One region of the Streptomyces sp. NPDC047028 genome, then DNA from elsewhere that is predicted to be linked to it. Evidence: riboswitches for the same ligand, from Rfam matches in the RefSeq annotation. Region 1 holds a riboswitch; each other region holds the start of a gene.

Region 1 (9,487 bases):
AACTTCCTGCTCGCGGCGGCCGGTTTCACCGCGTACTGCCTGGTGGACGGCTTCGCCGCGTTCCTCGCGGTCGCCTGCGTCATCGCGGTCCTGGAGACCTCGGCGGGCGCACTCCAGGCGTCGCTCACCGACGCGCTGGTGGGCGAGGCGGAACGGGTCGGGGTGAGCGCCCAGATGCGCAGCCTGTTCAACCTGGGCTTCCTCGGCGGCGCCGCGCTGGCCGGAGCCGCCGTCGCGGCCGGCACCCCGACCGCCCTGTACGTCCCGGTCCTCGCCAACGCCGCCCTCCAGCTGGTCTCCGTCGGCGTGCTGCTCCGGATGCGGCTGCCCGCGGGCGCCGGATCCCGGGCCATCGCCGCCGAGGCGCAGGGCGGGGTGCTGCGCAGCGCCGCGCTGCGGGACGTGCGCTATGTGGGGGTCGCGCTGGTGTGCGGCGCTCTGGAGCTGTACCACCCGCTGCTGACGGTCGGTCTGCCGCTGTGGATCGTCACCGGCACCGACGCGCCCGCACTGCTGGTGTCGGGGCTGCTGATCCTGGACACCGTGCTGGTGCTGTTGTTCCAGGTCAGGGTCAGCAGGGGCGCGCACACCCCGGAGGCGGCGGCACGTATGCTGCGCCGGGCGGGGTGGGCGCTGGGGGCGTCCTGTCTGGTCTTCGCGATGAGCGGGGGGCACGGCGCGCTCCTGGACGGCGTGGCCCTGCTGGGCGGCGCGCTGGTCCTCGTCCTCGGCGAGCTGTACCAGGCGTCGGCGAGCTGGGGGCTGTCCTTCGGGCTCGCCCCGGCGGGCCGGCACGGGGAGTACCAGGCGGTGTTCTCCCTGGGGCGCGGGCTCCAGCAGTTCGCCGGGCCGTGGCTGATGACCTCCCTGGTCGTCGGCGCGGCGACGTCCGGCTGGCTGGTCCTCGCGACGCTCTTCGCCCTGCTCGGGCTCGCCGCGCCGCCGTTGGTGCGCGGCCTGGAGAAGTCCCGCGCGCGGACGGAGCCGGCGCCGGCGCCGACCTGAACCGGCCGGCCCCGTCCCGAACCCCATATGTCCCACCCGTCCGACCGAGACAAGTAGGCGAGCACCATGACCGTACAGCGACGACACGACCCGGACGAGCGCGGCTTCGCCAGCGACAACTACGCGGGCGCGCACCCCGAGATCCTCGCGGCGATCGCCCTGGCCAACGGCGGCCACCAGGTCAGCTACGGCGCCGACGTCTACACCGAGCGCCTCCAGGAGGTGGTGCGCGGGCACTTCGGCCCGACCGCGCACACGTACCCGGTCTTCAACGGCACCGGAGCGAACGTGGTCGCGCTCCAGACCATGCTCGACCGCTGGGACGCCGTGGTCTGCGCCGAGTCGGCCCACGTCAACGTCGACGAGGGCGGGGCGCCCGAGAAGGTCGCCGGGATCAAGCTCCTCACCGTGCCGGCATGGGACGGCAAGCTCACCCCCGAACTGATCGACCGTCAGGCATGGGGCTTCGAGGACGAGCACCGGGCCCGGCCCAGGGTCGTCTCGATCGCCCAGTCCACCGAACTCGGCACCTGCTACACGCCGGACGAGATCCGTGCGGTCTGCGACCACGCGCACGACCTCGGCATGCTCGTCCACCTGGACGGCGCCCGGCTCGCCAACGCCGCCGCCACCCTCGGCGTGCCCCTGCGGGAGATGACCACCGACGCCGGCGTGGACGTCCTCTCGCTCGGCGGCACCAAGAACGGGCTGCTCTTCGGCGAGGCGGTGATCGTGCTCAACGAGGACGCGGTGCGCGGCATGGCCCACCTGCGCAAGACGAGCATGCAGCTGGGCTCCAAGATGCGTTTCCTGTCGGTGCAGTTCGAGGCGCTGCTCGGCAGCGACCTCTGGCTCCGCTCGGCGGCCCGCTCCAACGCGATGACCCAGCGGCTGTACGAGGCGGTACGCGAACTGCCGGGCCTGGAGATCCGCCGCCCGGTGCAGGCCAACCAGATCTTCGCCGTCCTGCCGCCGGCCGTCACCGAGCGCCTCCAGAAGCGGTTCCGCTTCTACACCTGGGACGAGCGGGCCGGCGAGGTCCGCTGGATGACCTCCTTCGACACCACCGAGGCCGACGTGGACGCGTTCGCGGCGGCGATCGCGGAGGAACTGGCGGCGGAGCGGGGCGAGGGCCCGGCGGGCGCGCTGAGCACGGCCGAGCGCGAGGAACTGGTGCGACTGCGCCGTACCGTCCGCGAGATGGAGGAGACGATCGGATCGCTGGCGAAAGCGGTCGCGTTCTCCGCGAACGGCACGACGAAGTAGCGCCGTACGGTCCGCGTCGCGACCGCGCGGCCGGGCCGAGTCCCCCGGCCCGGCCGCGCCTTGCGTCGTCAGTGCCTGTGGGACTGGCGGACCCTGAGCAGTTCGGTCCGCAGGACGGGCGTGCCGTCGACGGGCGCCGGGTCGTCGGCGGTCGGTTCGACACCGCCGGCGGCGATCTTGTCGAGCGTCTTCAGGCCGGCGGCGCCGACGGTGCCGAAGACCGTGTAGTCCGGGCGCAGCGAGGAGTCGCCGTAGACGACGAAGAACTGCGAACCGTTCGTGTCCGGACCCGCGTTGGCCATCGCCAGCAGGCCGCGGCCGTAGAGGCGGCGGACGCCGGTCGGGTCGCTCGGTGCCGGCGGCAGGTCCACCGGCAGTTCGTCCTTGTACTTGTATCCCGGACCGCCCTCACCGGTGCCGGTCGGGTCGCCGCACTGCAGGACCTTCAGCGTCGGGTACGCCGTCAGCCGGTGGCACACCGTACGGTCGTAGAACCGGTGCCGTGCCAGGTGCAGGAAGCTCTGGACCGTGCACGGTGCCTCCGCACGGTCCAGACGCAGCGGGAGCGGGCCCTGGCTGGTCGGGACGGCCACGCCGACCGTGCCGTGCGCGGGGGTGTGCCGGGGGTCCGGCGGCAGGGGGACGGGGCGCGCCGCTGGCTCGTCCGGGGTCTGGGTGTACTGGCAGGGACCGTGCGTGGTGCGCGGCGGGGCGTCGGAAGCGGAGGCGGAGGCGGTGGTGCCGCCCCCGGACGCGACCAACGCCGCTGTCGCCAACGCGGTCATGAGAACTCGGTTCATGTCCTGCACACCCTCCAGAAGATCGTCAGCTTTCGGAGCGGTCGCAGTCTAAGGCGCGGCCCGGCGGGCGAGAACCCGCCCGCCGGCCATATCCGCCCCATCGGCTAGCCGGGTTCTGCGAGGCCGAGTTCGTGCTCGCCCAGCGGAGCGAAGAAGCGTTCGACGTCCGCGTCGGTCACCTCGGCCAGGGTGGGCGGCGACCAGCGCGGGTTCCGGTCCTTGTCGATGATCTGGGCGCGGATGCCCTCCACCAGGTCGGGGCTGCGCAGTGCGGCGCAGGAGACGCGGTACTCCTGGTCGAGGACGCGCTCCAGCGAGCCGAGACCCCGGGCGCGGCGCAGGGCGGCGAGGGTGACCTTGAGGGACGTGGGTGACCGGGTGAGCAGGGTTTCGGCGGCTTCCTTCGCGGCCGGGTCGTCGTACGCGAGGAGCCGGCCGACGATCTCCTCGACCGTGCCGGCGGCGTAGCAGGCGTCGATCCACTCGCGCCGGCCCGCCAACTCCCCTCGCGGCGGCGGCTGCACGCGGCCGGCCAGTGCGTCGGGTACGGGACTGTCGGCGAGGTCGTCCAGGAAGGCGTCCAGGGCGGTGGACGGCAGGTAGTGGTCGGCGAGACCGCAGAGCAGGGCGTCGGCGGCGCCGATCTGCTCGCCCGTCAGCGCCAGGTGCGTACCGAGTTCGCCGGGGGCCAGGGCGAGCAGGTGGGTGCCGCCGACGTCCGGGACGAAGCCGATGCCGGTTTCCGGCATGGCGATCCGCGACCGTTCGGTGACGACCCGGACGCTGCCGTGCGCGGAGATGCCGACCCCGCCGCCCATCACGATCCCGTCCATGACGGCCACGTACGGCTTGGGGTAGCGGGCGATGCGGGCGTTGAGGTGGTACTCGTCGCGCCAGAACGCCGCCGAGGCGGCGCCGTCGCCGTCGCGGGCGTCGTCGTGCACGGCACGGATGTCGCCGCCCGCGCACAGGGCGCGCTCCCCCGCACCCGTGACGACCACGGCCGCCACGGCCGGGTCGTGTTCCCACGCGGTCAGCGCCGCGTCTACGCGTCGGACCATCTCGTGGTCGAGGGCGTTGAGGGCCCTCGGCCGGTTGAGGGTGATGCGGGCGACCCGGCCGGTGGTGCGGAACAGGACGGGTTCCTCGGCGGCGCTCATCAAGACACCTCCGTCAGGTTCCGGGCCACGATGACACGCATGATCTCGTCGGTTCCTTCCAGGATGTGGTGGACGCGCGGGCAGTCGCGTGAGTCTCAGGGGTTCAGCGTGCGGCGCGGCGGGGTGAAGGTGTACAGGTCGAGGATGTCCGGCAGGGGTGCCACGCCCGGGCCGCCGGCCCGCACCCAGGTGACGATGTCCTCGGTCGCGTCCGGGTCGTTGACGAGACCGAGCCAGACCGGCCGCGCGCCGGCGGCCCGGCCCGTCGCGGAGGGCTGTACGACCATGACGTTGGCCTGGTCGCACACGTCGAGGCAGTCGGAGACGCGCACCGGCACCGCCGCCCGCAGCCGCGCGGTCTGAGCGGCGTGGTCCACCCCGGTCACCTTGGGGCTCCCGCAGCAGCAGTCCCGGCACACGACGACCCGGCACGGCACCGGTTGACCCACCTCCGCGGCCCCGCCCGGCGGCTCTTCCCACGGCTTCTCCGGCACGGCACACCACTCCCCTCCCGGGGAGATCCGCCCCGGGGTCGGTCGAGGAGGCGACCGCGTGAGTCTCCTGGCTCCCGGGTCGCCGCTCACCCCGCCTTCCCACCCCGGTCGGGGCGGTGGCCTGCCGGAACTCGCTCACCGGTCACAGTGGCGGGACCGCGCCGGATTCCCACCGGCTTCCTCGGACCGCCGTCGCCTGTTGTCACCGGTCATCATCTCACCGGGAGGGGCGGACCCCGCATCCGGCCGGTGTACGGGACGGCTCGGCCGGTGTACCGGACGGCTCGGCCGGATCAGCGGCCCCGCCCGACCGGATCGCGGACTCCGCCGGGCCGGTTCAGCGGCTCCCCCCCCCGCCGTGTCAGCGATCGGCGCCCTCACTCCTCGTCGCGCAGGCGGGCCGCCAGGGAGGTCAGTGGTTCGGTTTGCTCGGTGTGGCCGAGGGCGGTCAGGCGGGAGATGGCCGCGTCGAGGCGGGTGAGGGCGGGGGCCGGGCGTTCCAGGTAGACGCCCTCGACCGCGCCGGCGAGGCGGACGCACTCGGCCCACTCCCCGGCCCGCTCCTCGTCCGGTCCGGGCTCGCCGAGCAGGGTGAGGGCCTTCTCCAGGGCGGTGAGAGCGTCTTCGTAGGCGCCGGCGTAGGCGTTGACCCGTCCGTGCTCGTAGGCCAGCGCGGTGTCCAGGGAGCGGCCGCGAGCCTCGTACCCGGCCTCGCGGGCCTCGTCGGCGACCCGGCCGGCGTGGGCGAGGTACGCGAGGGCGTCGGTCAGGCCGTCGGCTCCCTCCCGCTGGGCCTGGAGGCGGGCGAGTTCCCGCAGGCAGTTGCTGAGCTGCTCGTAGCGCGGGGCCTCGGCGTGGGCGGCGATAGCCTGGTCGGCGGCCTCGCGGGCCCGGCCGAACTCGCCGGATTCGCCGAGGAGTACGGCCGTCTCCGCGGCGATCATGGCGTGGCTGCCGGGATCGTCGTCCCAGGCGGCCGACTCCGCGGCGAGGACGACGAACTCCGCCGTGGCGGCCTTGAGGTCCTCGCCCTCGTGCAGGGCCCGGGCGCGGATCAGGCGCAGTTGGGCGACGAGCCGGTCGTCCACTTCTCCCGCGGTGACGTCGGGTTCGGCGAGGAGGGAGTCGAGCAGCGCGATGCAGTCCTCGACGCGGCCGAGGTCCAGGGTGAGCTGGGCCGCGTTGCTGTAGGCGCAGAACGCGTCCGTACGGCTGCCGTGGCGCAGGTCCAGTTCGGCCGAGCGCGTCAGGTGGCGCAGCGCCTCGTCGGGGCGGCCCAGGCGCATCGCGGCCTCGGCCAGGCCGGCGTGGAGGCGGGCGGCGCCGACGGCGTCGGCCGGCCAGTCGGCGGCGAGGCGGAGACTCTCGGTCAGGTCGGCGTGCGCGGCCTCGGCGTCGTGGAGGCCGAGCTGGAAGCGGGCGCGCAGTCCGAGGGTGCGGGGCAGGTGCCAGCCGGGGCCGTCGGCCCTGAGCCGGTCGAGGAGGGCGTCGATCTCGGTGACGGCGGCGGGCAGGTCGCCGGAGATGGCGTGCGTGCCGGCCCGCAGCATCAGGGCGCCGGAGATCTGGCCGGCGATGTCGTGCCGGGTGGCGAACGCGTGCAGCGCGTCCACCTCGGCGCGGGCCGACGCGATGTGCTCCTCGCTCCGCGTGGTCTGCAGGCGCAGGCCGAGCGCGGTCGCCCGGAGCCGCAGCAGCCGGGCCTCCTGGTACGGGGCCAGGTCCGGCGTCTCCTCCTGGAGGCGGGTGACGGCCGCGTGGGCCTCGGTGAGCGCGGCGGCCTTCTCCTCGTCCGTGCCGGGGCCCTGCCCGGTGAGCTCGGCGGCGGCGAACGCGGCGCAGGCGCGGGCGACCGCCGCGTCACCGGTCGCGCCGGCCTCGTCGTACCGGGCGGCGGCCTGCTCCTGGAGCGCAGCCGCCGCGGCGAACTCGTCCTTCTCGCCGGCCCGGCTCGCCTCGTCGGCCAGCAGGTCCGCGCGGAGCCGGGCGAGCGGGCCGACGGCCGGGTCGTCGGGGTGGGTGTAGTCGGCGGCGGCGAGGAGTGTGCGCAGCCGCGCCCAGCAGGCCGTGGCGTCCGGGTGTCCCCCGGCGTCCAGGGCGCGGGCGCGGAGGACGAGTTCGGGCAGTGCCTCGGGTACGGCGGCTGCCGTGCGGGCGGTGGGCGCGGCGAGCGGGGCGGCCGTGACGTCCGGGGTGACGTCGTCGAGGGCGCGGGTGCGCAGGGTCAGTTCCAGGGCGTCCAGGAGGGGGGCGCGGTCGAGGCGTTCCCGGCGGCGGTCGGCGTGGGCGGTGGTGCCGTTGCGGCCGTCGAAGCGGGCGGCGAGGTCGTCGGCGCGGCCGTGCACCTCGACGCGCAGGGCGGACACCGTCCAGGCGCGGCCCGGGTAGCCGGCGGCGGGCAGGTGGCCGTGGCCGAGGGTTTCGACGCGCTGGAGGAGGACCTCGACGCCGGTGAGGAAGTCCAGCAGGTCGCGCGGCGAGTCGACCTCCTCGAACAGGTTGCGGTTCTCGGCGAGCAGTTCCAGGCCGCGTGCCTCGTTGCCGGTCAGCGCGCAGAACTCCAGGTGCCGGCCGACCTCTCCGGGCATCGAGGGGTTGCGGCGGCAGGCGCGGTAGCCGGCCAGGTGCAGTTCGCGGGCGCGGTCGGCGCGGCCGGTGCGCAGCAGGGGCAGCAGCGCGTACGACACGGAGCGGGCGGGTTCCTCCTGGCAGGACTCCTTGCCGGCGAGGACGGGCTCCCAGGTGTCCAGCGCGCGTCGGTCGTCGCCGGCCGCGAGGTGGTGGAGGGCGCGTTCGCAGGTCTCGCAGGCCTCGCAGTCGCTGAGCCGGGTACGGGCGCGGCCCGCCCACAGCTCGTAGGCGAGGGCGGTGTCCTCGCCCACGTGGGCGGCGAGCTGGTACGCCTGCCCGTAGTAGGGCTGGAGGCCGAGCCCGGCCCTCTCGTACCGGTCGCGCATCTCCGTCAGCCACTGGCGCAGGCTGGCCAGCGGGATCTCGGGCAGCGCGCGCAGGGCGCTGGCGACCCACTTGAACCGCCAGAACAGGGTGTGGCGCAGCCGCTCGTCGAAGACGTCGGGCTGCTCGTCGAAGAGGGTGAGCAACCGGGCGAAGACGACGGGTGACTTCCGGGGCTCGGAGCCGTAGGTGTACGCCTCCTGCAGTTCGAGGAGTGCGTGCACGAGCGGGCGGGGCTCGGCGAACTGCTCGGCGGCCTCGGCGAGTTCCTCGGCGGTGACGGTGCGGGTACGGCCGTAGGGGCGCCGGTCGTTCTCCTGGAGCGCCTGGTACAGCTCGTCCGAGCTCTGCGGATGGGGTGCGGTGGGCATCGTCAGCTGTCCTTGCGGAGGGCGTGGGCGAGGAGGTCGAGGAAGGAGCGGTTGATGAGGCTCGACTCGGCGGGCCTGAGGGGGCGCCGGGACAGCAGCGCGGCCTGCCCGTAGAGGGCTTCGGCGCTGGTCCGGGCCAGTTCGGGCTCGTCGATGGCGACGGCGGTGCGGACCAGCGGGTTGAGCTGGTTGAGGATCAGCTGGGCGCGGGGTGCCTCCTGGCGCAGGGCGCCGAGGATGTCGCCCCAGAGGCCGCCCTCCTGCTCGCGGGCGAGCTGGGAGCGGGTGCGCTCGTGCCGGGCCTCGCGGCTGTCGACCAGGAGGGCGGGTGCGGAGGCGGGCTGGAAGGTGCGCAGGGCGACGTCGCAGTCGAAGACGGCGAGGGCGTCGCGCGCCTGGGCGAGGTAGGCCGCGGCGGCCAGTTCCGTCTCCCGGTCGACGGGGTCGAGGTGCGCGGTGAGGGTCGCCGGGTCGAGGTCGGCGACGGTGGCCTCGGGCCTGATCTCCGGGAGCCGGTGGACCAGTTCACGGTCGTAGGTGTAGCCGCCGTTGACGACGCCGAGCCCGGCGGCCGAGGCGATCGCGGCGACCTGCCGGAACTCCTCCACGCTGGAGGTGACGAGCACGGTGCGGTGGGTGCGGGCGAACTCGTCGAGGGTGCAGTGCCCGTCGGTGGTCTCGAACGGCAGCCAGGGCAGCAGCATCCGCAGGATCTCGTCGTCGTGCACGGCGAGCGACTTCACGGCCAGGTGGTGGGCGTGCAGGAACCGGGCGAGCAGGTCCGGGTCGCTGGCGGCGGTACGGGCGATCCACGCGCGCAGCCGCTCGGCGAGGGCGTCGCGGACGGCCGCGAGGGTGTCGTCCTCGTACAGGGACTCGCGGGACGCCGTCGGGCGCAGGCTCTCGGCGTCGACGACGCAGCGGACGAAGAACGCCCACTCGGGCAGGATCTCCTCGGCCTGCTCGGACAGCAGCATGCCCTTGACGTGCACGCGGTGCCCGTGGCGCCGGCCGGCGGGTACCGCCTCGGGCAGCACGCAGGCGATACCCCTGAGGCCCACGGCCGGGAGGTCCAGCTCGATGGTGTCCAGGGGGGTGAAGCCGAGGACGTCCTCGCCGTACGCGGCGAGCGCGCGGGAGCGGGCTCCGGGGGTGGGGTACGTACGCGCCCAGGGTGCGGGCTCGGGGTTGACGGACGTGCCGGTGCCCGCGCTGTGGTCGGTGAAGGTCACCGGGTGGCGCAGCAGGGAGCCGAAGTGCCGCGCGAGCGCGTGCACCTGGGCCGGGCGCGTCCACTCTCCGGCGTCGGCGCGGGGCGTGAGCGTGACGGTGGTGCCGGGACGGGGGCGGCCGGACGCGGGCAGGGTGCGGACGGTGTAGCTGCCGTCGCCGCGGCCCCGCCACTCGACGGCAGGGGCGTCGGGGGTGCGGGCGGA
Region 2 (9,487 bases), on a different contig from region 1:
ACGCCGTACACCTCGTGGACCCGGTCCCCCGGCACGTCGAACAGGCCGCCCAGACCGGAGCCACCGCCGAGTTGGGCGACGCCAGGGCGTTGGCCGCGGCGAACGGGTCGTACGACGTCGTCCTCGTCCTCGGCCCGCTGTACCACCTGCTCGACCGCGCCGACCGGGACCGGGCCCTCGCCGAGGCCTACCGCGTGCTCCGGCCCGGAGGGCTCGTCGCGGCGGCCGGCATCAACCGGTACGCCTCGCTGTTCGAACACACCGCGTACGCGCACCTCCACAAGGAATCGATGCGGAAGAACATCGGCGGCATCCTGGCCACGCAGACCCACGACGGGAAGAAGGCGTTCACGCCCGCGTACTTCCACAGCGCGGAGCAACTCCTCGGCGAGGTGACGGCAGCGGGGTTCGAAGGGGGCGAGGTGCACGGCGTCGAGGGTCCCGCGTGGTCTCTCCTGGCCGCGGCGGAACGCCACACCGGCAAGTCCCTCATCGACTCACCCATGTTCGAGTCGGCCCTGACCGCGGCCCGCATGGCCGAGCCCTACCCCGAACTACTGTCCGCCGGCTCCCACTTGCTGGCCACCGGCCACCGCCCACTGTGACGGGAGCCCCACACCGAGCCCTACTCGGACGGCTCGGTGTGGGCGGAGATCCACTCCAGGCAGCCCTGGGAACCGGACACAATGGGCACAGCCGCAAGCTCCGGGTTCTGCCATGGATGGTGCCTGAGGATGTGCGCCTCCAGATCCGGGTAACGAGCGGCGCTGGTCTTCAGCAGCAACCGCCATTCCTCGCCCGTGCCGAACTCTCCGTCGTGCCAGAACGCGGAGATCACCGGCCCGACGATCTGGGCGCCTGCGGCCAACCGCTCACTGACGACGGAACGCGCCAACTCCACAGCATGCTCACGGGTCGGGGTCGCCGTGGACACTTGCACGTAGTCAGCCACGCCGACGAGCCTATCCGGCGTTCGACGCTTGTGAGCGGCTGAGGGAGCACCTCGGTGCTCCCTTCCCGGGGCCGCGAGGTGGGGCAAGCTCCAGCTATGCCCCGGCCCACTCGGGCGGTGTCGCAGCCTCGTCCCCAGCCAAGCAGGCCAGCTGCGCCGACGTCACCGCCCGTACCGCCAGTGCGCCTGCCGCTGCCGCGCCGATGGTGGCCGCGTCCGAGGCGAGGAGGGGCCAGATCGAGGAGTAGGCGCGGGCGATGATCTCGTCGGTGGAGGCGGAGTAGATGAGGCCGATGCCGGTGACGAGGCTGGTCAGCCAGAGGGCCCACCAGATGCTGACGGAGGCGGGGAGGCGGCGGCCGGGGGCGGTGGTGCGGAACGCGTCGGCGACGATGCCGCGCGGGAACCACAGGTTGACGACGGGGACGATCCAGCCGAGGTAGACCCAGAGACCGGAGTACTTCGGGGGGCAGCCCGAGAGGTCGGCGGCGTTCTCGCGGACGCGGCGGAGCCAGGCCAGGAAGCAGATCGCGCAGACGGCGGTCAGGACTCCGGTCACCGTGGCGACGAAGTGGTAGGAGTCCTCCAGCGCGGTGAGCGGACGGTGCACGCCCTCGCCCTGGTCCGGCGGACCGGAGGCCGGTTCACCGGCGGCGGCGAGCCTGATCTCCCACACCGCCCGCAGCAGGTAGCCGAGTCCGGCGAGCAGCAGGGTGCCGACGGCCATCCGCCCGGCCGAGCGGGTGGGCCGGAAGAGGGACTGCGCTATCTGGTCATTCACGTGATCATCCTGGCGTACGGCGGTGCGCCGGGGCCACGTGACCCGGCCGAGAGGTACGGCTACGACAGCCCCGACGGCCGCAGGCCGCGCAGTTTGTCCGGGTTGACCTGGAGGCGGATGTTGGTGATGCCCGCCTCCGTGAGGTCGTAGGTGAGGGCTCCTGCCGGGGTGCCGGAGGCGGTGAGGAGGAGGGACGGTTCGCCGTTGATCCGGGCGGGTTCGAAGGCGACGCCGGTCATCTGCGGCTTGGTCAGGATGCCGAGGATCCAGCGCGCCACGTGGTCGGGGCCGTGGACGGGCCGGCGGGCGGCGCTGACCTTGCCGCCGCCGTCGGCCCAGACGGTGACGTCGGGGGCGAGGAGTTCCAGCACCGCGTTGAGGTCGCCGCCGGCGCACGCCTCGATGAAGCGGTCGGTGACGGCGGCGCGCCGCCCGGGGTCGGTGTCGTAGCGGGGGCGGCGGGAGCGCACGTGGGAGCGGGCCCGGTGGGCGATCTGCCGGACGGCGGGCTCGGGGCGGTCCAGGAAGCCGGCGATCTCCGCGTGGGAGAAGCCGAAGACCTCGCGGAGCACGAACACCGCCCGTTCGACCGGGGCGAGCGTCTCCAGGACGACCAGCATCGCCGTCGACACGCTGTCCGCCAGCTCCGTCTCCTCGGCAGCGTCGGGGGAGGCCAGGAGGGGTTCGGGGAGCCAGGGTCCGACGTAGTGCTCGCGGGTGGCGCGCGCGGAGGTGAGGCGGTTGAGGCAGAGGTTGGTGACCGTGCGGACCAGGTAGGCGCGGGGACTGCGGACGGTGGTGCGGTCGGCGGCGTGCCAGGTGAGCCAGGTGTCCTGGAGGACGTCCTCGGTGTCCGTCACGCTCCCGAGCATGCGGTAGGCGGTCGCGAACAGCAGCCGCCGGTGGGAGAAGTACGGGTCCGTGCCGTCGTGGTCCGCGTCCTCGTGATCCGCGTCCTCGTGGCCCGCGTCCTCGTGGTCCGTGCCGTCGTGGTCCATGGGAGCAACCTGCCAGAGCACCGCGGCTCCGGCCAGGTCACCGCACCGTCAGGCCATCCAGAAGAAGACCGCCGTCATCCGCTTCTCCTCCAGCGTCGTACCGGAGTAGCCCGTCGCGCTGTGCACGAGGTTGGCGTTGTAGAGGAGGAGGCGGTTGTACTTGTGGGGGACGCGGACGTCCTCCTCGAAAGCGTTCGGCGCCACGAAGCGGGTGCCGAGGGCCTCGACGAGGTTGTTGTGCGGGGCCTGGACGACGTTGCCGCCGAGCCGGCCGCCGGGCAGGGACTGGCGGAAGAAGCTGGTGCCGCAGTCCTTGGGGACGGCCGGGTTCAGGTACAGCACGGCCGCGTACCGGCACAGCGCGCGCGAGTCGGTGTGCGGGCGCGGCTCGCTCTCGCCCTCGCCGACGACCTGGACGCAGTTGTGGTTGAGGGTGCCGCCGCCGGGCGCCTGCTGCACCCACAGCTCCTTCGCCCCGGTCGCCTTCCTCACCAGCCGCTCGATGCGGGCCAGTTCCGCCGGTTCCAGGCCGGGCATGGCGCGCAGGCCCGGCCAGGTCTCCGAGGTGTACGGGTACCCCTTGACCCAGTCGTCCTTGGCCAGGCACCGCTCCCGTACGGCGTCCACGTCGGGCAGGACGTCGTCCAGCACCCAGTAGTCGCGGCCCTTGGTGGGCTTGCGGTAGGGCAGGACGGGCAGCGCGGCGGGCATCCTGGGCGGGGGTTGAGCGGGCATACGGCCGAACTTAGGGCGGGGTTCGTCCTGGGTTCGGCCGGGGAATGGTCAACTCTCCCTGCGGATGGTCAATCTTTGCCCAACCGAGGGCCGGGCAAGGCAGGCGTTACGGGCGATCCGCCCAGGTCGCCGGAGGGGCGCGGGAAGCTCCCGGATTTTTCGGTGCGCGACAGATACGAACGGCTCCCGCGTCCGTACTGCTGTGTGTCCTCACCGCCCGCCGGGCGGATCCATGGCCGGGCAGGAGGCACGGTGCGCTTTTCGCGGAACGCGACGGGAACCATTTTCGTGGGGGGTGCGATGGCCCTCACCCTCGCCGCGCTCGTCTATCCCGGCATGCTCGGCCTGAACCAGGTGACCAGCCAGTCCACCCGGATCATCGCCAACACCCAGTGGGGGCCGCTGACCGAGGGCGACCGGGACTTCGTGGTGAAGGTGCGGGCGGCGGGGCTGTGGGAGTACCCGGTGGGGCAGCTGGGGCTGCAGAAGGGCACCACCAAGGGGGTGGTCACCGCGAGCCGGCACCTGATCGACGGGCACGCGGCGCTGGACGCCTCCTGCCGCAAGATCGCGCCGATGCTGAACATCACGCTGCCCAACGTGGCGAGCCCCCAGCAGGAGGGCTTCGTGCAGACGCTCAAGTCCGACCAGGGCAGACAGTTCGACGTCGACTTCGCCAACACGCTGCGGATGACGCACGGCTCTATCTTCAACACGATCGCGAAGATCCGCTCCACCACCAAGAACTCGCTGGTGCGGGCGCTGGCCGACCAGGCCAACGACACCGTGCTCGACCACATCACGGTGATGGAGAGGACGGGCCTGATCGACTTCGACCAGACCCTCTTCCAGCAGACGACCCCGCCGAAGCTGCCCCAGGCCGACCTGACGCCGCCGCCCCCGCCCGCCGGCCAGCCCGAGGTGATCCTCACCCCGCCGCCGAACGCGACGTCCACGCCGCTGGACCTGAACGGCATCACCGACAGCGGGGACAGCAAGGACCGGGGCAACGCGCCGGGGCCGGCCCCGACGGCGGGTTAGTCCAGCCACACGGTGGTGTCCGGCGGGAGGAGTCCCGCCTCCGGGAGCGGGGTGCTGGCCAGCAGGACCTCGCCCGGGGGCAGGGGCACGGGCGCGGCGGTGAGGTTGGTGACGCAGCGCCAGGCCTCGGTGCGGGCGAAGTCCAGGACCCCGGCCGGCGCCCCGGGCGTCCAGGTCAGCGACTCGCCCTGGAGCAGCTTGCGGCGCAGGCGCAGGGCGGTGCGGTACAGCTCCAGCGTGGAGCCCTCGGTACCGGCCTGTGCCTCGACGGCGTACGACGCGAACGACGCCGGCTGCGGCAGCCAGGAGGCCCCGGTCCCGAAGCCGTACGACGGTCCGGTCGTCGTCCACGGCAGGGGCACCCGGCAGCCGTCGCGGCCCTTGCGGACGTGGCCGGTCTGCTCCCAGATGGGGTCCTGGAGGACCTCGGTGGGCAGGTCGGCGACCTCGGGCAGGCCGAGTTCCTCGCCCTGGTAGACGTACGACGATCCCGGCAGCGCCAGCATCAGCAGCGTGGCCGCGCGGGCCCGGCGCAGGCCGGCCTCCTGGTCGACGGCCGGCGCGTGACCGCCGGACAGCAGCCAGGCGTCGGGGTCGGTGCCGGGCGGGAGCATCAGGCGGGTGGCGTGCCGGACGACGTCGTGGTTGGACAGCACCCAGGTCGCCGAGGCGCCGGCGGCGCGGGCGGTGGCGAGGGAGCCGCCGATGACCTCGCGCAGTTCGTCCGCGTCCCAGCCGGCTTGCAGGTACTCGAAGTTGAAGGCCTGGCCGAGTTCGTCGGGGCGGGCGTACAGGGCGCGGCGGGCGTCCGGTACCCAGGCCTCGGCGACGGCGGTGCGGGGCGGGGTGTAGGAGTCGAAGACGCGGCGCCAGTCGCGGTAGATCTCGTGGACCTCGTCCCGGTCCCAGTGGGGGTGGGTGCCGGGCGGGACCCGGGGCAGGGCGTCCTCGCCGGTGGCGCCGATGTCGCCGGTGTCGCGGAGTGGCTCGGTGAGGTCCTTGGCGAGGCCGTGGGCGACGTCGACGCGGAAGCCGTCCACGCCGCGGTCGGACCAGAAGCGGAGCGTGGTGCGGAAGTCGGCGCGCACCTCCTCGTTGGCCCAGTTGAGGTCGGGCTGCTCGGGGGCGAAGAGGTGGAGGTACCACTCGCCGTCGGGGACACGGCGCCAGGCGGTGCCGCCGAACACGGACTGCCAGTCGGTGGGCGGGAGTTCGCCGTGCGGGCCGCGGCCGGGGCGGAAGACGTAGCGGTCGCGGGCGGGGGAGCCGGGGGCGGAGCGCAGGGCCTCCTGGAACCAGGCGTGCTGGTGCGAGGTGTGGTTGGGGACGAGGTCGACGACGACCTTCAGGCCGAGGCGGTGGGCCTCGGCGGCGAGGGCGTCGAAGTCGTCGAGGGTGCCGAGGCGGGGGTCGACGTCACGGTGGTCGGCGACGTCGTAGCCGCCGTCGGCGAGTTCGGAGGGGTAGAAGGGGCTGAGCCAGAGGGCGTCGACGCCGAGGGTGGCGAGGTGGTCGAGATGGGCGGTGATGCCGTTGAGGTCGCCGAGTCCGTCGCCGTCGGCGTCGGCGAAGCTGCGGGGGTAGATCTGGTAGATGACTGCCTGGCGCCACCAGTCGGGGTTGCGGGGGGAGAGGTCTGCCATACCTGGACTCTGTCCACATTGCCCGGAAAGGGAACATTGGGGTTGGGGCGCGGTGACACTGGGCCGGGTTGGTGCTCGTGCGGCGGCGCCGCGCTGGGCCCCTCAGGGGGCTCCGCCCCCGAACCCCCCGGCCTCGCCCACCCACCACCCGACTCGCTGGATCGAGAAGTAACCGCCGAGGCCCGACTCGGTGGCCCGGAGGGGGCCCCGGACGGCCGACTCGGTGGGGCGGAGGGACCCTTGGTGGTCGACCCGGTGGGACGGAAGGAACCCCCCGCGGACGACCCGCAGGGGCGGGAGGGACCCTTGGTGGTCGACCCGGTGGGACGGAAGGAACCCCCCGCGGACGACCCGCAGGGACGGAAGGAACCCCCGACGGACGACCCGGCGGGACGGAAGGAACCCCCGGCGGACGACTCGGTGGGGCGGGAGGGGGCCTTGGTGGGCGGCGGGCAGGCGGGTTCAGCAGTGTTGGAGTACCGCTGCGATCTCCTCGTCGACCAAGCGGTAGCGGACCACGCGGCCCTCCTTCTCGCCCGTTACCGCGCCGGCGGCGCGCAGCAGGCGGAGGGCCTGGGAGACGGCGGGGTCGTTCATGCCGGTGGCGATGGCGAGGTCGGAGACGGCGAGCGGGCCCGTGCGGTGCAGGGCGAGCAGGAGGGCCAGCCGGTTGGGGTCTGCGAGCAGGGAGAAGCGGTCGGCCCAGGTGCGTACGTGGCCCGCGTCGCCGATGGCGGCGATCGCCTCGCACACCCGGTGACCGTCGATGGTGCGACGGTCCGCTCGGTCGGCAGGCACGAGATGCATGCCGACATCTTCGCAGGCCGCGATGTGATCTTGAATACCTGCCCAGGTATGCAGCTATGCAGGCACCCGCCCGCACCTCTACCGTAGGCACGCCGTGGTGTTCGGGAAGTCGGTGACGGCCCCTCAGGGGTCCATGCCGACGCGGCCCTCGCCACTGTGATCGGGGAGTTCTCGTCCCGTCCGGCACCCGCCGGGCCACTGGTCGTACGACCGGGAAGGCAGGGACGGCGAACGCGCGACCCGTCAGCCAGGAGACCGGCCACGGCAGCTCACGAAGTGATCCACGAGGTGCTGGAGCGTGAACCGGATGACCTTGCCCGACCCTGCCCGCAGTACGGCCGTGAGGCCGAGCTCGACCGGACCGGACGCCCCCGGGCCGAACACCTTCAAGTGGCGGCGGGAGGACACCTACCGCACGGCGGGGCTGCTGGCCGTGATCGCCGCCCTGCACGTCGTCGCGTTCGGCGTGCTGTTCCTGCTGGTCGCCCCGCAGCACTACAAGGTCGGCCACGAGGTCTTCGGCATCGGCCTCGGCGTCACCGCCTACACCCTCGGCATGCGGCACGCCTTCGACGCCGACCACATCGCCGCGATCGACAACACCACCCGCAAGCTGATGGCCGACGGCAAGCGGCCGGTGTCCGTCGGCTTCTGGTTCGCGCTCGGCCACTCCAGCGTGGTCGTGCTGCTCGCCCTGCTGATCGCGGGCGGCACCTCGCTGGCCGGAAAGGTGACAGACGAGCACTCGGCCACCCACCGGGTGCTCGGGTTCCTCGGTACGACGATCTCGGGCACGTTCCTCTATCTCATCGCCGCGCTCAACCTGATCGCCCTGGTCGGCATCCTGCGCGTGTTCCGCGCGATGCGGGCGGGGACGTACGACGAGAAGGAACTCGAACAGCACCTGGACTCCCGGGGGTTCATGAACCGGCTGCTGGGCCGGCTCACCAGGTCCGTGTCCCGGCCGGGCCAGATGTACCCGCTGGGCTTCCTGTTCGGCCTCGGCTTCGACACGGCCACCGAGGTCACGCTGATGGTGATGGCCGGCTCGGGCGCGGCGGCGGGACTGCCGTGGTACGCGGTGCTGTGCCTGCCGCTCCTCTTCGCGGCCGGCATGAGCCTGTTCGACACGCTGGACGGCACGTTCATGAACTTCGCCTACCAGTGGGCGTTCTCCAACCCCGTCCGCAAGGTGTTCTACAACCTCACCATCACCGGCCTGTCCATCGCGGTCGCCTTCTTCATCGGCACGATCGAACTGGTCGGCGTCCTGCACGACAAGTTCGCCCTGAGCGACGCCGTCACCACCTGGATCGCCGGCCTCAACCTGGACAGCGTCGGCTACATCATCGTCGGTCTCTTCGTCGTCGTCTGGGCCCTCGCCCTCTCCTACTGGCGCCTCGCCCGCGTGGAGGACCGCTGGACCCTGGAGGCACCCGCGGCGTCGGAGTGAGGGAACTGCTGCCTCAGTGCCCGGCGGCCGGGGCGGTGAGGGAGGGTGCCGGTTCCGCCGCGTGGGCCGGGATCGCGTTGCCCGCGGTGATCAGGGCGGCGATGGTGAGGACGGCGGCGGCGACGCTTCGGGCGGTGGGGGTCGCGCTCAGGGCGCGGAGCCGGGAGTGGGGGCTCGCGCTTGTGCGTTCGGGCACGGGGACCTCGCAGCAACAGCGGTGGGGGGTCGGTCGGGCAGGGGCGGGGTGCCGTTCAACCTAGGGACGGACGGCTGGATCGGCAAGGGGCGCAAGGGTGTTCAGACCTGGGCCCGGCCCTGCTTGCGCACGTCGGCCAGGCGCAGTGCGCCCAGTTGCACGGCTGCCTGCGTGGCGTCGTTCGGTACGTCGCCCAGACCGCCGTTGGTGAGGGCGAAGGCGTCCGTGCCGACCCGGACGGCGGCCACGTCCATCGTCAGGAGCAGCTGGTCCCCGTCGCGGGTGAGGGCGGCCACGGTGATGTGCAGACCCTGGCGTACGTCCCCGACGTCGGGCAGCGGGGCGTCGGTGACCTGGATGTCCTCGAGGGTGCCGGCCTCCGTGGTGGCCGTGAACCGGGCGCACTGCGACGGCATGCCGCCGAGCCAGGCCAGCGCCCCGTCGACGTCCGCCGGCCGGCGTGCGCCGATCTGGAAGCGGATCTGGGCGTCGGTGTCGGTGTCGTCGAGGCCGACGGCGACGCGCGGCGGGCCACCGAGGAGTTCGTCGTCGTAGAGGGCGTCGAGCAGGCGCTGGCAGTCCCCGGCCGAGGTGCTCGCCTTCAGCAGACCGTCCCGCCAGGTGGCCGCCCCGCGCGTGGCGGTCCACGGCGGCCCCAGGTCGGTCTCCGTGATGAGGGCCTCACGGGCCTGCGCGTCGCTGAGCGTGGAGCCGTCGGCCCGGTTCGGCGCCTTCGCGGTGGGCGTCGGCCGGTCGATCGTCGGGGTCGGCGTCGGCGCGGTCGCCGGGTGTTCGAGGCCGAGGGTGGCGCAGCCGGAGAGGGTGACCAGACCGACGGCCAGGAGGAGGGCACGGCGGGATATCGCGGCAGGGGTCATCGG
Region 3 (9,487 bases), on a different contig from region 1:
CTGCACGGTCGCCGCCAGGTGCAGCTTGGTCAGCGCACCGCGCGGACGCCGGGCCCCGGTCGTCCGCCCGTGCTCGGTCCGGGCACGGGAGCGCCGCCCGGCCGCCCCCTCGCCGAGACCGGGCACGCTCAGCACCTTCGTGCGGAACGGCTCGGAGGCCCTTACGGGCGACTGCTCCCGCCCACCGGACCCCTGCGGCTCACCGCCCTCGCCGGCCTCCGGCCGGGCAGCGGCGCCACCGTCCTGCTGCGGACCTTCCTCGGGCGCCGGCTGCCCACCGCCCCCGCCCGGGCCGCCCCCGTCGGGACCGCCGTCGGGGTCCGGATCGTCGCCGGGAGACTCCCCGGAGAACTCCTCCAGCGTCTCGTCCAGCTTGTCCTCGTCGAGACCGGGCGCGTCAAAGGGGTTACGGCGCCTGCGGTGCGGCAGCGCCAGCAGCGCCGCCTGACGGACGTCCTCGGCGAGCACGTCCGTCCGCCCGGCCCACGCGGCCAGCGCGGTCGCCGTACGGGCCATCACGATGTCGGCGCGCATACCGTCCACCTCGAAGGCCGCACAGGTCGCCGCGATCTGCCGCAACGCCCCGTCGCCGAGCCGCACCGACGACAGCAACTCCCGTGCCGTCACGATCCGTTGCCGTACGGCGGCCTCCTCCTCGGCCCACCGGGCGGCGAACGCGGCCGGATCGTCGTCGTACGCCAGCCGCCGCCGCACGACCTCCACCCGCTGGTCGGGCTCCCGCGAGGCCCGGACCTCCACGGTCAGCCCGAACCGGTCCAGCAACTGCGGCCGCAGCTCGCCCTCTTCCGGGTTCATGGTCCCGACGAGCAGGAACCGCGCCGCGTGCCGAACGGAGACACCCTCGCGCTCGACGTACGAGGCGCCCATGGCGGCCGCATCCAGCAGCAGGTCGACCAGGTGGTCATGGAGGAGGTTGACCTCGTCGACGTAGAGGATTCCGCGGTGGGCGTCAGCCAGCAGGCCCGGCTCGAACGCCTTCACGCCCTCCGCCAAGGCCCGCTCGATGTCGAGCGCGCCCACCAGCCGGTCCTCCGAAGCACCGACCGGCAGTTCGACCATCCGCGCCGCGCGCGACTCGAACGCCCCCGGCTCGTGCGGCCCGTCCGGGCACCCGGGGTCGGGGGAGCCGGGGTCGCAGGAGAAACGGCACCCGGAGACGACGTCGACCGCCGGGAGCAGCGCCGACAGTGCGCGCACCGCCGTCGACTTGGCGGTGCCCTTCTCGCCGCGCACCAGCACACCGCCCACCGCCGGTGAGACGGCGTTCAGCAGCAGTGCGAGCCGCAGGTCGTCCTGGCCGACGATGGCCGTAAAGGGGAAGGGGGTGGTCACTGGTCGCCCTCCAAGTCGCCTTCCAGCTCCAGATAGGTGGCCCGCAGCCGCTCCAGCGTGTCCGCGTCCGGCTCGGCCCACAGCCCCCGGTCGGCCGCCTCCAGCAGCCGCTCGGTGATCCCGCGCAGCGCCCACGGGTTGGACTGCTTCATGAAGTCCCGGTTCTCCGGGTCGAAGACGTACTCCGCGCTGAGCTTCTCGTACATCCAGTCGTCGACCACGCCCGCCGTGGCGTCGTAGCCGAAGAGGTAGTCCACGGTCGCCGCCATCTCGAAGGCGCCCTTGTAGCCGTGGCGCCGCATCGCCGCCATCCAGCGCGGGTTGACGACCCGGGCCCGGAACACCCGGTGCGTCTCCTCGCCCAGCGTCCGCGTCTTCACCTGGTCCGGCACGGCCGAATCACCCACGTAGGCCTCGGGGTTGGCGCCGGTCAGGTGACGGACCATGGCGACCATGCCGCCGTGGTACTGGAAGTAGTCGTCGGCGTCCACGAGGTCGTGCTCGCGGGTGTCGACGTTCTTCGCGGCCACCGCGATGCGCCGGAACGCCGTCTCCATGTCCCCGCGCGCCGCCCGCCCGTCGAGCCCGCGCCCGTACGCGTAGCCGCCCCACACCGCGTACACCTCGGCGAGGTCGGCGTCGGAGCGCCAGTTGCGGGCGTCGATCAGCGGCAGCAGGCCCGCTCCGTACGCGCCCGGCTTGGAGCCGAAGATGCGGGAGGTGGCCCGGCGCCGGTCGCCGTGCCCGGCGGTGTCCTCGTCGGCGTGCGCCTTCACGAAGTTCCGCGAGGCGGGTTCGTCCAGCTCGGCGACCGCCCGTACCGCCTCGTCGATCAGGCCCACCACGTGCGGGAACGCGTCCCGGAAGAAGCCGGAGATGCGGACCGTGACGTCGATGCGCGGCCGGCCCAGCTCGGCGAGCGGGACCACCTCGAAGCCGGTCACCCGGCGCGAGGCGTCGTCCCAGACCGGGCGGCAGCCCAGCAGGGCCAGGATCTCGGCGATGTCGTCGCCCTGGGTGCGCATCGCGGACGTGCCCCACACCGTCAGCCCGACGGACTTCGGGTACTCCCCGGTGTCGGCCAGATACCGCTGGACCAGGGAGTCCGCGAGCGACTGGCCGACCTCCCAGCTGAGCCTCGACGGGATCGCCTTGGGGTCGACGGAGTAGAAGTTCCGGCCGGTCGGCAGCACGTTGACCAGGCCCCGGGTCGGCGAACCCGAGGGACCGGCCGGCACGTAACCGCCGTTCAGGGCCCGCAGGATGTGCCCGATCTCGTCCGTGGTGCGGGCGAGGCGCGGTACGACCTCGTCGCAGGCGAACTCCAGCACCGCGACCGCGTCCGGCAGTTCGGTGCCGAGCACGTCCCGCAGCAGGGCCGGTACGGCCGCTCGATCCCAGGCCCGCTCCTCCATGCCCCCGGCGAGCCGCCGGCACAGCTGCTCCAGCAGGTCGATCGTGTCGGCGGCCGTACGGGCAGGCCCGTCGACCAGGTCCGTCAGCTCCACCGGCACCTTCACCGGCGCGCCCGGCTCGGCCAGCAGCTCCTTCTCCACCAGGCCGAAGTACGCGGCCAGGGAGGCCCGGAGGCCCGGGAGGGCGTTGGCCCGGCCGCCCCACACCTGCGCGGCGCGCAGCACGGCCAGCACCAGATTCACGCGCGGCTCGCCGACCGGTCCGCCGCCGAGGATGTGCAGGCCGTCGCGGATCTGGACGTCCTTGATCTCACACAGGTAGCCGTCGATGTGCATGACGAACGAGTCGAAGTCGTCGTCGCCCGGCTGCTCGTCGACATGCAGGTCGTGGTGCAGCTCGGCCGCCTTCACCAGCGTCCAGATCTGCGCCCGCACAGCCGGTGCCTTCGTCGGGTCGAGGTCGCTCACCAGGGCGTACTCGTCGAGGAGTTGCTCCAGTTTGGCGAGGTCGCCGTAGGTGTCGGCGCGGGCCATCGGCGGGACGAGGTGGTCGACGACCGTGGCGTGCCCGCGCCGCTTGGCCTGGGTGCCCTCGCCGGGGTCGTTGACGATGAACGGGTAGATGAGAGGGAGGTCGCCGAGCACGGCGTCCGGGGCGCAGCCGCCCGACAGCCCGAGCCCCTTGCCGGGCAGCCACTCCATCGTGCCGTGCTTGCCCATGTGCACGATCGCGTCCGCGCCGAAGCTGTTGTCGAGCCAGCGGTAGGCGGCCATGTAGTGGTGGGAGGGAGGCATGTCGGGGTCGTGGTAGATCGCGATCGGGTTCTCCCCGAAGCCGCGCGGTGGCTGGATCATCACGACGACGTTCCCGAACTGGAGGGAGGCCAGCACGATGTCGTCGCCGTCGACGTACAGCGAGCCCGGCGGCTCGCCCCACGCCTCGGTCATCGCGTCCCGCAGCTCCGGGTCGAGCTGCTCGAACCAGGCCCGGTAGTCGGCCAGCGGCACCCGCGCGGGCGCGGCGGCCAACTGGTCCTCGGTCAGCCATTCGACGTCGTGTCCGCCGGCTTCGATGAGGCGGTGGATCAACTCGTCGCCGCCGGAGGGGTATTCGGTGAGCGAGTAGCCGGACTCGCGCAGGGCGTTAAGCACCCGGACCGCCGAGGCGGGAGTGTCCAGGCCGACCGCGTTGCCGACCCGGGAGTGCTTCGTCGGGTAGGCGGTGAAGACGAGGGCGATCTTCTTCTCGGCGTTCGGCTTGTGCTTCAGCCGGGCGTGCCGGACGGCGATCCCGGCGACGCGGGCCGCCCGCTCGGGGTCGGCGACGTACACGGGCACGTCGTCCGGGCCCTGCTCCTTGAAGGAGAACGGGACCGTGATCAGCCGTCCGTCGAACTCCGGGATCGCGACCTGCATCGCCGCGTCCATGGGGGAGAGGGCGGCGTCGGACGCGTCCCAGGCGTCGCGCGAGGAGGTGAGACACAGCCCCTGCAGCACGGGGATGTCCAGGTCCGCGAGCGCCCCGATGTCCCAGGACCCCTCGTCGCCGCCGGCCGAGGCCTGCGAGGCGTGGGTGCCGCCGGCGGCGAGCACGGTGGCGACCAGGGCGTCGGCCCGGCCCAGCAGCTCGTACAGCCCGGCGTCCGCGCCGCGCAGCGAACCGCAGTACACGGGCAGGGCGTGGGCGCCCTGCGCCTCGATCGCCTCGCACAGCGTGTCGACGAAGCCGGTGTTGCCGCTCAGCTCGTGCGCCCGGTAGAAGAGCACGCCGACCGTCGGGCGCCCCTCCCGCACGGCGTACGAGCCGTGGAGGCCGTACTCCGGCATCTTGTGGGGCTCCTCGAAGCCCTCGCCGGTCAGCAGCACGGTGTCCGACAGGAACCGGGACAGCTCCAGCAGGTTCGCCGGGCCGCCCTCCACCAGGTACCTCAGCGCCTCGGCGACGACACCGGCCGGCACGGAAGACTCGGCCATCAGCTCGGCGTCCGGGACCGTTTCGCCGCCCAGCAGCACGGTCGGGATGCCGGCCGCCTTCAGCGCGGCCAGCCCGTCCTCCCAGGCCCGCTTGCCGCCGAGCAGCCGTACGACCGCTAGGTCCGCGCCCTCGATCAGCGCCGGCAGTTCGCCGGTGACGTCGACGCGGGTCGGATTGCCGATCCGGTAGCCGGCGCCGGAGGCCCGGGCCGCCAGCAGATCGGTGTCGGCGGTCGACAACAACAACACTGTGCTCATGCGGGCGCTCCCGGTGGGATGAAGGGCAGTCCTTGCGGCGCGCCCGACTCGATGAGCCGCCAGAGCGCGTCCGTGTCCGCGTGCTGTTCGATCAGGTCGCCGAGCCGGTCGAGCTGCTCCTCGCGCAGCGCGGCGAACGAGGTGTCCGGCGCGGGCACGAAGCGGCGGCCCGCGGCGGCCGCCACCTCCCGCAGGAAGGCCCGCCGGAAGCCGTCCGACTCCAGCGAGCCGTGCCAGTGCGTGCCCCAGGTCTGGCCGACCCGGCAGCCGTCCAAGAAGGGGTCACCGCCGGTCACTTCGGCGATCCCGTGGTGGATCTCGTAGCCCTCGACCCGCTCGCCGAGGGCCTCGCCCACCGGCCGGGTCAGGGTCTTCTCGCGGGCGAACCGCACCCGCACGGGCAGCACACCGAGCCCGGCGACCTCGCCCGCCCGGGACTCGACGTCGTCCTCGATGTGCTCGCCGAGCACCTGGAAGCCGCCGCAGATCCCGAGGACCGGACGCCCCTCGGCGGCCCGTCGGACGAGCGTGTCCGCGAGTCCCCGCTCGCGCAGCCACTCCAGCGCCCGCACGGTCCCGCGCGTGCCCGGGACCACCACCAGGTCGGCGTCGGCCAGTTCCTCGGGCCGGTCCACGAACCGGACGACGACGCCGGGTTCTGCGGCGAGGGCGTCGACGTCGGTGAAGTTGGACATCAGCGGGACCGCGCAGACGGCGACCCGCAGCACGTCCTCGCCGACCGGCGGGGCGACGTTCGACTCCCGGACCGTGCCGCGCAGGGACACGCGCAGCCCGTCCTCCTCGTCGATGCCGAGGCCGTGCCGGTACGGGAGGACGCCGTAGGTGCGCCGCCCGGTGAGCCCGTGCAGCATGTCCAGGCCCGGCTCGAGCAGGCTGACGTCGCCGCGGAACTTGTTCACCAGGAAACCGGCGACCAGTTCCTGGTCCTCGGGGGAGAGCAGGGCCACGGTGCCGAAGAAGGAGGCGAAGACGCCGCCCCGGTCGATGTCGCCGACGACGAGGACGGGGAGCCGCGCGCCGCGCGCGATGCCCATGTTGACGATGTCGGTCCGCCGCAGATTGATCTCGGCCGGGCTGCCCGCCCCCTCACAGATCACCGCGTCATACGTGCCCCGCAACTCGGCCAGGCAGTCCAGCACGGTGCCGAGCAACTGCTGCTGCCTGCCCCCGTGGTAGCCGCGGGCGCTCAGCTCGCCGACCGGCTTGCCGAGCAGCACCACCTGGCTGCTGCGCTCCCCGCCGGGCTTCAGCAGGACGGGGTTCATCAGCGCGGTCGGCTCGACACGGCACGCCTGGGCCTGCATGGCCTGGGCCCGCCCGATCTCCGCGCCCTCGCGGGTCACGAACGAGTTGAGGGACATGTTCTGCCCCTTGAACGGCGCGACTTTCACGCCCTGGCGGACCAGCCACCGGCAGATCCCGGCCGTCACGACGCTCTTGCCGGCGTCGGAGGTGGTGCCGGCGACGAGGAGACCCCCGCTCACTTCCCACGTCCCTTCAGGAGGAGGCGCCCGGCGACGGTCACGCCGAGCGCGAGGAGGCCGACCCGGCGGGAGAGCCGTACGGCCCGGTCGACGTCGGTGACACGGACCGCGCGTCCGGCGTCGCCGTTCAGCACGGGGCGGTGCTCGACCCGGCCGCCGTAGGAGAGGGTGCCGCCCAGCCGCACGCCGAGGGCGCCCGCGAACGAGGCTTCGACGGGCCCGGCGTTGGGGCTCGGATGCCGGCGCGCGTCCGCCCGCCAGGCGCGTGCGGCACCGCGCGGATCGGGTCCGGCGAGCGTGGCGAGTACGGCGGTCAGGCGTGCCCCCGGCCAGCCGGCGAGGTCGTCGAGGCGGGCGGAGGCCCAGCCGAAGCGGCGGAAGCGGGGGGACTTGTGACCGACCATCGCGTCCAGCGTGTTGACGGCCCGGAAGCCGAGCAGGCCCGGCACTCCGCCGACCGCTCCCCACACCAGGGCGCCCACGACCGCGTCCGAGGTGTTCTCGGCGACCGACTCGACCACGGCCCGCGCGATCCCGTCGGCGTCCAGGGCCTGCGGGTCCCGGCCGCACAGGTGCGGCAGCCGCGCGCGGGCCGCCTCCACGTCATCCGACTCCAGGGCGCGGCCGATCGTCCGCGCCTCCCGGGCGAGCGACGTGCCGCCGACCACCGCCCAGGTTGCGGCCGCGGTCAGGGCCGCGGAGGCGGCGGGGGAGCGGCGTACGGCGTGTGTGGCGAGCGCCCCGAGGGCGACGGCGCCTCCGGCGCACACGGCGGTGTGCAGCGCGCCCCAGCCCCGGTGGTCGTGCCACAACGCGCTCTCCACGGCCGCGGCCGTCCGTCCGAACACGGCGACCGGGTGCCCGCGGCGCGGGTCGCCGAGGAGCAGGTCACCGAGGAGGCCGGCGGCGGCGCCGTACGCGTAACTGCGATCGGCACCCATCGGCTCAGCCGGCCGCGGGCACGGCGAAGGGCCGGTGAAGAATCCTCGTTCGGCAGCCGAGCATGGCGGTATGTCCTCACTCAGGGTGTCCGCGCCCTGGGTTGACGAGACCGGCGGTGAGAGTTCCTGGCTCCCGGGGATTGCTACCCCGGTGACAGTGGCGGGACCGCGCCGGATTCACACCGGCTTCCTCTGCTGCCGCCGTACATGGCCCGGGCAGTCCACCACGCCCCCGGAACGGCCGTCAACTTGCCGTTGACCTGCGGGGGGAGAGTGTGCCGATCCCCACACCGGCGGTGTGTCTCCTCGGACATGCGAAAGGCCCCACCCCGGTGCATGCGGCCGGGTGGGGCCTTCCAGACGGTCGGTCAGGACCTGGTCAGGACTTGCCGACGATCAGGTAGAGGCCGTACGCCACCGCCGCCGCGCAGGCCGCGAAGCAGACGTAGGCGCCGGTCACGGCGAGCGCGGCGGAGTTGCCCTCGGCCGCGGCCCGCTCGCGGCGGGCCAGGCCGGTGACGCCGAGGGTGAACAGGGTCACCAGTCCCACGGTGACCACGAGGCTGACGCCGAAGACGGATCCGATGGCCGCCCAGTCGATCTTCATGTCGTTTCCTTGGTTGTCCGGAATGACCGGGTCAGACGGCGGCGGCCGGCGGCACCGCCGGAGCGACGACCGGTGCGGAGGTCTCGGCGGGGGCCGGGATCGTGGCCGTCAGGTCGGCGGGGACCGGGCCCACCGGGGGCGGGGTCACCATGGCGATGGCGGTGGTCACCACGCCGGCCGGCTCCTCGGCGGCGTCGACATCGTTGACGTTGGAGCTGTCGACGACCTCGCGGCGGGACCGCTTCCAGATCGCGGCGCTGGAGGCGACCAGGAACACGACGACGGCACCGGTGCCCCAGTCCCCGAGGTCCGTCACGGACTCGGCGAGCGCCCCGACCAGTGCGGCGGCCGGCAGGGTCAGCACCCAGGCGACGACCATGCGGGTCGCCGTGGACCAGCGGACCACACCGCCCTTGCGGCCGAGGCCCGCGCCCATCACCGAGCCGGAGACGACGTGCGTGGTGGAGAGGGAGAAGCCGAGGTGGGAGGAGGCCAGGATGGCCGTGGCCGCGCTGGTCTGGGCGGCGAAGCCCTGCTGCGGCTGCAGTTCGGTGAGGCCCTTGCCCATGGTGCGGATGATCCGCCAGCCGCCGATGTAGGTGCCGAGCGCGATCGCCATGCCGGCGGACAGGATCACCCAGGTGGGAGGGTTGGAACCGGGGGCGAGGGCACCGCCCGCGACGAGCGCGAGGGTGATGATGCCCATCGTCTTCTGCGCGTCGTTCGTGCCGTGGGCGAGGGAGACCAGGCCGGCGGAGGCGATCTGGCCCGCGCGGTAGCCCTTGCGGGTGGCCTCGCCGCCGGCGTTCCCGCCGACGCCGTAGGAGAGCCGGGTGGCGAGCATCGCCGCGATGCCGGCCACGACCGGCGCGGCGACCGCGGGGAGCAGCACCTTGGTGACGAGCACGTCACCGTGGACGGCACCGAAGCCCGCGGAGGCGACGGTGGCGCCGACCAGGCCGCCCATCAGGGCGTGGGAGGAGCTGGAGGGGAGACCCACCAGCCAGGTCACCAGGTTCCAGAGGATCGCGCCGACCAGGGCGGCGAAGATGACCTCGGGACGGATGCCGTTCTCATCGACGAGACCCTTGGAGATCGTGTTGGCGACCTCCACGGAGAGGAAAGCGCCTACAAGGTTCAGTGCGGCGGACATGCCGACCGCGACCTTGGGCTTGAGGGCACCGGTCGAGATGGTGGTGGCCATCGCGTTGGCGGTGTCGTGGAAACCGTTCGTGAAATCGAACGCAAGTGCGGTTACGACCACAATCGCGAGGATCAGCGAGAAGCTTTCCATTTACCCAGGCAATCGTTCGAGCGTCATTGGCTCGTCGAACGTAGGCAATCTGAGTGAACGGAAGGTGAACTGGGCCGGGACTCGCGATGTCGGTAACGGGGGGCCGTGCTTCCGCCTGTGATTCCGTGGTGCGCCGGTGT

The links. Region 1 has a riboswitch for cobalamin ahead of ABZ854_RS07855 ((2Fe-2S) ferredoxin domain-containing protein). Riboswitches for the same ligand answer to the same signal wherever they lie in the genome.
Region 2: it holds a riboswitch for cobalamin, as region 1 does, so the genes downstream of both, ABZ854_RS06190 (HoxN/HupN/NixA family nickel/cobalt transporter) here and ABZ854_RS07855 ((2Fe-2S) ferredoxin domain-containing protein) in region 1, are expected to answer to the same signal.
Region 3: it holds a riboswitch for cobalamin, as region 1 does, so the genes downstream of both, ABZ854_RS10305 (cobalamin biosynthesis protein) here and ABZ854_RS07855 ((2Fe-2S) ferredoxin domain-containing protein) in region 1, are expected to answer to the same signal.

The regions. Positions count from the first base shown of each region.
Region 1 covers NZ_JBEYVS010000006.1:76,152-85,638, reverse strand. The annotation lists gene ABZ854_RS07875 (MFS transporter) at 1-1,005, shown strand, start outside; gene ABZ854_RS07870 (low specificity L-threonine aldolase) at 1,072-2,271, shown strand; gene ABZ854_RS07865 (peptidylprolyl isomerase) at 2,340-3,071, opposite strand; gene ABZ854_RS07860 (enoyl-CoA hydratase/isomerase family protein) at 3,176-4,231, opposite strand; gene ABZ854_RS07855 ((2Fe-2S) ferredoxin domain-containing protein) at 4,327-4,725, opposite strand; cobalamin riboswitch at 4,786-4,908, opposite strand; gene ABZ854_RS07850 (hypothetical protein) at 5,103-8,051, opposite strand; gene ABZ854_RS07845 (HSP90 family protein) at 8,054-9,487, opposite strand, start outside.
Region 2 covers NZ_JBEYVS010000004.1:234,352-243,838, reverse strand. The annotation lists gene ABZ854_RS06230 (methyltransferase domain-containing protein) at 1-605, shown strand, start outside; gene cutA (divalent-cation tolerance protein CutA) at 626-952, opposite strand; gene ABZ854_RS06220 (DUF4328 domain-containing protein) at 1,047-1,733, opposite strand; gene sigJ (RNA polymerase sigma factor SigJ) at 1,793-2,605, opposite strand; gene ABZ854_RS06210 (DUF6445 family protein) at 2,780-3,466, opposite strand; gene ABZ854_RS06205 (DUF4142 domain-containing protein) at 3,767-4,507, shown strand; gene ABZ854_RS06200 (glycoside hydrolase family 13 protein) at 4,504-6,150, opposite strand; gene ABZ854_RS06195 (metalloregulator ArsR/SmtB family transcription factor) at 6,613-6,957, opposite strand; cobalamin riboswitch at 7,036-7,236, shown strand; gene ABZ854_RS06190 (HoxN/HupN/NixA family nickel/cobalt transporter) at 7,298-8,410, shown strand; gene ABZ854_RS06185 (hypothetical protein) at 8,424-8,606, opposite strand; gene ABZ854_RS06180 (hypothetical protein) at 8,708-9,484, opposite strand.
Region 3 covers NZ_JBEYVS010000008.1:149,438-158,924, forward strand. The annotation lists gene ABZ854_RS10290 (putative cobaltochelatase) at 1-1,353, opposite strand, end outside; gene cobN (cobaltochelatase subunit CobN) at 1,350-5,000, opposite strand; gene ABZ854_RS10300 (cobyric acid synthase) at 4,997-6,505, opposite strand; gene ABZ854_RS10305 (cobalamin biosynthesis protein) at 6,502-7,446, opposite strand; cobalamin riboswitch at 7,546-7,688, opposite strand; gene ABZ854_RS10310 (hypothetical protein) at 7,826-8,053, opposite strand; gene ABZ854_RS10315 (inorganic phosphate transporter) at 8,085-9,347, opposite strand.